2 regions of the Pelosinus fermentans DSM 17108 genome follow, and region 1 is predicted to be linked to the other one. Evidence: riboswitches for the same ligand, from Rfam matches in the RefSeq annotation. Region 1 holds a riboswitch; the other holds the start of a gene.
What was found. A riboswitch is a leader RNA that binds a small molecule or an ion and turns the genes downstream of it on or off. The one in region 1 is predicted to bind FMN.
Positions count from the first base shown of each region.

Region 2: another riboswitch for FMN. It lies ahead of FR7_RS20735 (ECF transporter S component); the one in region 1 lies ahead of ribD (bifunctional diaminohydroxyphosphoribosylaminopyrimidine deaminase/5-amino-6-(5-phosphoribosylamino)uracil reductase RibD).

Region 1 covers NZ_AKVN02000001.1:2,391,523-2,395,739, forward strand. Annotated here, with positions in the region: gene pknB (Stk1 family PASTA domain-containing Ser/Thr kinase) at 1-810, shown strand, start outside; gene rsgA (ribosome small subunit-dependent GTPase A) at 825-1,700, shown strand; gene rpe (ribulose-phosphate 3-epimerase) at 1,706-2,353, shown strand; FMN riboswitch at 2,396-2,527, shown strand; gene ribD (bifunctional diaminohydroxyphosphoribosylaminopyrimidine deaminase/5-amino-6-(5-phosphoribosylamino)uracil reductase RibD) at 2,639-3,769, shown strand; gene ribE (riboflavin synthase) at 3,738-4,217, shown strand, end outside.
Region 2 covers NZ_AKVN02000001.1:4,512,670-4,516,886, reverse strand. Annotated here, with positions in the region: gene FR7_RS20740 (Nramp family divalent metal transporter) at 1-1,119, shown strand, start outside; FMN riboswitch at 1,264-1,389, shown strand; gene FR7_RS20735 (ECF transporter S component) at 1,720-2,307, shown strand; gene FR7_RS20730 (YitT family protein) at 2,539-3,390, opposite strand; gene FR7_RS20725 (DUF4870 domain-containing protein) at 3,433-3,783, opposite strand.

The DNA of each region.
Region 1 (4,217 bases):
ATTGGTAAGCAAGTTGAGGTTGCCCGCAGTCTTTTAGTAGATCAAAACTTGCGAGTGAATGTATCCGAATCATTTAGTGATAAAATACCAGCCGGACATGTTATTTCTCAATCTCCAGAAGCTGGCAACGTTGTAAAAGAGCAGCGTATGATTAATCTTGTCGTTAGTAAGGGTGGCGAAATTACTGTAGTTCCTGATCTTAGAGGACTTAGCCGGCGAGATGCAGAGCTGCAAATTAAAAATGCAGGACTTGTGGTAGGGAGAATTGATGAGCAGTTTAATGCTGATACGCCTGTTGATGTTATTATTAATCAGCAGCCGCGGCCACCTGCACAGGTTAATAAAAATACAGCGATTGATCTTGTTGTAAGTAAAGGTGCTGGTCCGCGCAAATTTGCTTTGCCAGATTTCCGTGGAACGCCAATTAATACTGTAAATACTCAAATTGAAAGCCTAAAATTAAAGGTTGGTAAAGTAACAGAAGAAGTGAGTGACAAATATCCTTCTGGAACGATTATTGGGCAAAACCCCAGTCCTGCTGCTGAGATTACAGAAGGTGCATCTGTTGATTTAACGGTTGCAAAGGGTAATACTAGTGCTACCAAGAAGGCTGTAGTGCAGATCACTGTTCCTGAAGGAGCAATACGGCAGGCAGTACAAATCGTCATAACAGATACAAATGGACGGCGTGTAGTTTATGAAAATGTACACAAGCCTGGTGATAAGGTTGAAAAAACAGTTGATGGTGTAGGACAGGTTAGAGTACAAGTATATATAAATGGTGTATTGTTGCAAGAGCAAACAATATAACAGGAGGCAAAAAAGTGCAGCATGGGGTGATATTGAAAACATATAATAGTTTTTATTATGTGAAGACCAATGCGAAAGTAACAATGTGTACTTTGCGAGGACGTTTTAAGAAAGAACGCTTTTCTCTTCTAGTAGGGGATGAAGTAGAATATAATATAACAGAAAATGGCAAGGGAATCATTGAAAAGATTTTACCGCGTCGTAGTATGCTGCAACGGCCGATGATTGCGAATATCGATCAAGTGATCATCACTTTTGCAGCAGTAAGCCCAGATATTAATACCGTATTAATAGACCGATTTCTAGTATTGGCTGAAATGTCAGATTTAGATATTGTTATCTGTATTAATAAAATTGATTTAGCAGATAGTGAGGAATTACGACCGATTCTCGAACTATATCGTAGCATTGGCTATTGTGTGATTACGATATCTGCTAAGATGGGTGTTGGCATAGAAGAGTTACGTAATCAACTAGCTGGGAAGATTAGCGTATTTGCCGGTCCCTCTGGGGCTGGTAAGTCTACAATCTTAAATACTGTAGAAGAGGGGCTTACATTGGTAACTGGCCAAGTCAGTGAAAAGATAGGACGTGGTAAACATACGACTCGCTTTGCTGAATTGCTGCCTCTTTCTAGTGGGGGATTTGTAGTAGATACGCCAGGTTTTAGCTTCACTGAGTTTGAGAATGTGAAAAAAAATGAATTGATGTACTATTTTCCTGAAATTGCAGCTGTGGTGCATGAGTGTAAATTTAACACTTGCCTGCATTTAAAAGAGCCTCAGTGTGCTGTAAAGCAGTTAGTGGCAGAGGGGCGCATTCAGGAGCAACGCTATCATTCCTATACTGAAATATTGGCAGAAATTCAAGATAAGAAGAAAGGATTTTAAATAGTATGATTAAAATTTCACCATCAATTCTTTCAGCTGATTTCTCGAAGTTAGCTGAAGATATAAAACTAGTAGAGGCAGCAGGTGCTGATATGTTGCACATCGACATAATGGATGGTCATTTTGTGCCGAATCTTACTTTTGGACCACCTGTTGTAGCTGCGATTCGCAAGGTTACTACATTGTTATTTGATGTACATTTAATGGTTAATAATCCTCAAGATTTCATTGAACCCTTTGCTAAAGCAGGAGCCGATCTTTTAACAATCCATGTTGAAACAGCTCCACACTTACATAGAATCTTGCAATGTGTTCGAGAACTAGGGCTAAAAACGGGAGTATCCCTTAATCCGGCAACACCGCTATCTTCAATCGAAGAAGTACTTGGAGAAGTGGATATGGTCTTATTAATGACTGTAAATCCGGGATTTGGCGGTCAAAAATTTATCCCTAGTATGATTCCTAAAATAGCGAAACTAAAAAGAATGATTGATGAACGTAATCTGAAGGTTGATATACAAGTTGATGGAGGCATAAATCCAGTAACGGCTAGAGAAGTTGTAGCAGCAGGTGCCAATATTTTAGTAGCAGGTTCTGCGATATATCAGGCAGATGACATAAAAAAAGCGATTTGTGAAATTAGAGGGACTTGATTATTTTCCTTAATGCTGGTAACATATACAGTAATTGAATAAGTAAGCCTTTGGGGCAAGGTGAAAAAGAGCGATCTTTTAACTCCTTACCGGCGGTGATTAGCCCGCGAGCCGTATGGCTGATCCGGTGGAATTCCGGAGCCGACAGTATAGTCTGGATGGAAAAAGGTGATGATTTAAGTCTTATATAAGGCTTAATCAATGTTGCATTCTTCTAATGTTCTATGAGGCTGTTAAAAAGTTTTTAAACTTTTTTAACAGCTTAATTTTTTTGGAGGGTCAATTATGGATGAAAAGTATATGGGGCAGGCATTAGCTTTAGCTCAGTATGCCAAAGGTCGTACCAGTCCAAATCCTATGGTTGGAGCGGTGATTGTTCGTGATGGACGAGTGGTTGGCGAAGGATGGCATAGAAAAGCCGGTACGCCCCATGCTGAAATTAATGCATTGCAGCAAGCTGGAGATTTAGCCTATGATGCGAGTATCTATGTTACATTAGAGCCTTGCTCTCATCATGGCAGAACAGGACCATGTGTGGAAGCTTTAATTGCAGCTGGTATTAAAAAAGTAATTATTGCCATGACAGATCCTAATCCCTTAGTAGCCGGTCAAGGCATTTCTAGGCTGCGTGAGGCTGGGATTGAAGTAGTAGAGGGCGTCTTGGCAAAGGAAGCAGCAAAGCTAAATGAAACGTTTATTAAATGGATTTCTACGAAAAAGCCCTTTGTACTTTTGAAAAGTGCCATGTCTTTAGATGGGAAAATTGCTTCTTATACAGGACATTCTAAATGGATTACAGGGGCAGAATCACGAATTTATGTTCATCAATTACGAGACACTTATGACGCTATCTTAGTCGGGATTGGTACGGTGCTCGCTGATAACCCCACTTTAACTACTCGTCTGACGTATCAGGGGAAAAATCCGATTCGTGTGGTCGTTGACAGTATGGCACGCACACCAATTCATTCTAATGTCGTTACGGATGGATTAGCGCGAACGATGATTGCTGTTACCGATAAAGCACCTCAAGAAAAAATTGATACCCTCAGAGCTTGTGGTGTGGAAGTAATCGAGTGTGAGAAGACAACGGCTGGTGTGAATTTGTCTCATTTATTTAACATATTAGGTGAGCAGCAAATTACGAGTATTTTGATTGAGGGCGGAGCTGCCATCAATGCTTCTGTTCTAGAAGATAATTTGGTTGATAAAATCAATTGGTTTATTGCTCCTAAAATAGTTGGTGGCGCAGATGCTCCAGGCCCAGTTGGCGGAAAAGGGATAGCCGATGTAAATGACGCCAAAGGATTTGAAGATATACATATGGAATCAATTGGAAAAGATATATTAATCAGCGCATATCTGCGTAACCGGGAGGGACGAGATGTTTACCGGACTTGTGGAAGAATTAGGTAAAGTCAAAGCCATTGCACGTGGTGTAAAATCTGTGCGTTTAACGGTAGCTGCAAAGAAGGTCTTACAAGATGTTAAATTAGGCGATAGTATTGCTGTTAATGGAACTTGTCTTACGGTAGTTGAATATGATGCAAATTACTTTACGGCTGATGTTATGCCAGAAACAGTGGATAGTACAGCTCTGGCAAATTTACAAATTGGTTCTAAGGTAAATCTTGAGAGAACTCTTAGTATTGGTGATCGCTTTGGCGGTCATATCGTAAGCGGGCATATTGATGGTATTGGAATCATTCGAGCTAAAGATAATAATGATAATGCCGTAATTATTAAAATAGAGGCTGGTTCCGAGGTTATGCGTTATATTGTAAAAAAAGGTTCCATTGCAATTGATGGTATCAGTCTCACTATCGTAGATTATGGACAGGATTGGTTTACTGTATCATTAATA
Region 2 (4,217 bases), 2.1 Mb from region 1:
GGGGCAGAGTATGGTTATAAATTGCTTTGGATGGTAACCTTATCTACCATTATGTTAATCGTTTTGCAGCATAATGTAGCTCATTTAGGAATTGTTACGGGGCGATGCTTATCGGAAGCAGCTACTGAATATCTGCGACCTTTAGTATCAAGAACGGTATTGTTTTCGGCAATAACGGCGGCAGTGGCCACTGGTATGGCTGAAATATTAGGTGCTGCTATTGCCTTACAAATGCTATTTCATATTCCTCTGAAAATTGGAGCCTTATTAACCGGCATAGGCTGCAGCTGGATGTTATGGGCTAATTCCTATAAAAGACTAGAAAAATGGATTATGGGTTTTGTTTCAATCATTGGCATAGCGTTCTTATTTGAACTAAGTCTAGTCAATATTGAGTGGTCTGAAGCTGCTGTTGGATGGGTAACACCTGTTATTCCGGATGGAGCTATGTTGGTGGTAATGAGTGTGCTTGGGGCAGTGGTCATGCCCCACAATTTATTTTTGCATTCTGAAGTCATCCAAAGCAGACAATGGAATTTGGAAGATGATGTTGTGATTAAGCGGCAGTTAAAGTATGAGTTTGCAGATACCCTATTTTCTATGTGTATTGGCTGGGCCATTAATAGTGCGATGATATTGGTTGCTGCTGCCGTGTTTTTCAGTAATCAAATATCTGTTGATGAATTAGAGCAAGCAGAAATTATGCTGCGTCCTTTACTGGGGAATGCTGCAGCTGTTGTTTTTGCTATCGCTCTTTTATTTGCAGGTATTTCTTCCACCGTTACTGCAGGTATGGCTGGTGGTAGTATCTTTGCAGGTATATTTAGAGAACCCTATGATATTAAAGACCGTCATTCCTGGATGGGAGTAGCGATTACCTACGGTCTGGCGGTTGCTGCCATCTTTTTTATCGAAAGCCCTTTTCAGGGGCTGGTATATTCCCAAATGTTTCTTAGCATTCAATTGCCTTGGACGATATTCTTGCAGATTTACTTGACATCATCCACGAAGGTCATGGGGAAATATGCAAATACAGGCTTACAGCAAATTGTGTTATGGGGCATTGGTCTTATTGTTTCTGTCTTAAATATGATGCTGTTGTGGGATTTTATTAAATAATGGTGTAAGAAAGAGTAAGAAAAGATGAGTCACGTTTTTCGTATTACTTTTTAACTTGCAAAGAGGCAGCAAATTTGCTACAATGAATCCATCATCATCACTCGGTGATAATGATTATCTCTGGGGCTAAAATTAAATAAATTGAAATATCTTCAGGGCAGGGTTAAATTCCCGACCGGTGGTAAGCAGATTCTGCAAGCCCACGAGCCGCAAGGCAGATTTGGTTTGATTCCAAAGCCGACAGTATAGTCTGGATGTAAGAAGAGAAAGCAGCACATTGTATGTATAACAGATAGTTTGACTTTCTGGAGATGCATCCGTGTATGAGGCTTAGTAAGCCGACATTAACGATGTGTTTGCATGTAGTGAGTGATTAAATCCCCGAAGGCATTTCGGGGATTTTTTTTGATAAGTAGAGAAAATATAGTTTAATAGGTGGAAGAAATGAACCACAAAGGCACAATGTCGCTGATGCGACACACAAAGGAGTGCACAAAAATATAAATAAAACCCTTTGTGTCCTTTGCGTCTTTGTGGTTCGATCTGCTTTGTATGTTGTATAAGTTTGATTTAACGATTACTTTTATAGGGGGATTGGACATGATTTCTGCCAATACGCGATATATTACTAAAATTGGAATTTTATCAGCAATTGCTGTAATCTTGATGTTTTTTGAAGTGCCATTGCCGATGATGCCTAGTTTCTTAAAATTAGATGCCAGTGAATTGCCTGCGATTATTGGAGGCTTTGTGCTTGGACCTATGGCAGGGGTTATTATTGAATTAATTAAAAACGTATTACATGCTGCAAATACCCAGACAATGGGAATTGGGGAGATTGCTAATTTCTTGGTGGGAGTGGCTTTTATTCTGCCAGCGAGCTATTTATATCGGCGCTATAAGAGTTTTAAAGGAGCTGTGCTTTCTCTCTTTATTGGAACCTTCTCTATGATGTTTTCGGCGTCTTTGCTGAATTATTTTATTCTGCTGCCATTATATCAAGCTGTGCTGCATTTTCCCTTAGAGCAGATTATTAATTTAGGAACAATCGCAAATCCCCGGATTGTTGATTTAAAATCCTTCATTGCCCTGGGGATTGCACCTTTTAATATGATAAAAGGAATTGCCATGTCCCTTCTTACATTGATGATTTACAAGAAGCTTTACCCTGTATTATGCGAGAGGTAAGTAGGGCTTTAATTATCAAATAAAAGAATACAAAAAGGCTACTCTGTCAGTACAGAGTAGCCTTTTGACATAGCTTTGTGGTTCGATTGTTTTATATGTTTTTGTGAAACGAGCAGGGAAAGAACGATTAAACCGCAGAGACGCAGAGTGCGCTGAGGGGTATTTTCTAACGCTATTAATTATTTTTCTCTGTGTCTCTGCGCCTCTGCGGTTCATTTCAAATTATTTTTCTTATAGCTGTTTCATTCCAGGCAGTGTGAAGCCTCTCCCTAGAACTTCTACAGCATCTTGAACGATCATAAAGGCGTTGGGATCTACATCTTGGATGAGAATTTTAATCTGACCAATTTGGGTCAGGCTTACGACTACAAAAATTATTTGTTTTTCTTGGCGGGTAAAGGCGCCTTCTCCATGAAGGATTGTTGCACCTCGCCCTACCTCTTTTAAAATGGCTTTAATAATCTCATCGGTTTTATAAGAGATGATGTACAAGGTTTTCTTACGGTTAAATCCTTCCACCACATTATCCGTAATATTAGCTGCAATGAACATGGAGATAAGAGTTAGTATGGCAAGTTTAATGCCGAAAAGAATGGCAGCAATCACCATAATCACACAGTTAACCGAAAAAGAAGCAATACCTACATTAATAGAATAGTACTTTTTGAGGATGCTTGAAACGACATCAAGCCCGCCGCCGCTGCCATTGGCCTTAAAGATAAGACCTGAGCCAATACCTGTTACAATTCCGCCAGTAATGGCAGAGAGAATCGGATCATCCACGACCATAAAATTTGACAAGTAGCCCGTTGCATCTACGAAAAAGGAAAAAAGTACTGCTCCATAAATGGTCTTTAAAAAATATTCTTTTCCAATAAGCCGATATGCAGCATAGAAGAGAGGGAGATTCATTACAAAGATTTGAAGACCAATAGGCCAGCCAGCAAGATAATAAAAGATAATGGCTAACCCGCTTACACCGCCGCTTAACAAGTGGTGAGGTACGAGAAAACTATTGATCGCGACAGCACTTACCAGGCAGCCAATGCCAACAGAAAGATATTGATAGATTTTATAACGCATATAGTTCCTCCTAGTGTAATATAAAAGGCATAATGTTCGTTACTAAAGTTTATGAATCAGTTTTTGGATAAAAGGGTATTGATAGGTTTCACCATAAAAGGCTTTACTTGCTGCAATAATCGATGTTGCGAGCAGAATCAGCCACAAAATACCTACGATAGGAAGCAGAAAAACACCAATTATTAATATACATAAAGAACTGACAATGAAGGACGCAGTCAGTATACTCAAATGGGCAACGAGAGCCTGTTTTGCATGATGATAGACGAAAGCGTCGTCTTTTTTTAATAAGAAGATGACTAATGGTGCAATAATAAAGCCCAATCCCCCTAGGAAATAGGATATATGGGCTAAAATAGCTAAGAGTTTTTGTTCTCCTGTTATCTCATTCATAAGAACACCTCCTTGAATCTATTTTATAGTAGCTTTGATCTTTTGTATATCTTATTCCAAGATTTTCAGTTATGTATACTTGTCAATAAAGCATAATCATAGATACATAAAATCCTTGTGTTTTTATTATGGTTTATGATATTATCGTTTTGTAGTAAAAATGGCGAAGCGTTCTTTGGGTGGTATCAGTTATGAACCATACTGTAAAAAGAACTTGTTGCTATAGTATTCCACAGTTTCATATCGAATTATAGCCGCTTAGATCTTTTAATGGACTGAGACGGGAGGTTGCATAGGAAAAGTATGCCTTTCGGACAAGCTCCGGAAGGCTTTTTTATATTTTCTTTTCCTTTGGCTGCCAAGCAGTCTTGGAAAGTTTCTTTTAGGATCTCAAAGGATGCTCATCCTTTGCCTCTTCACGGCTATTAGGTAAA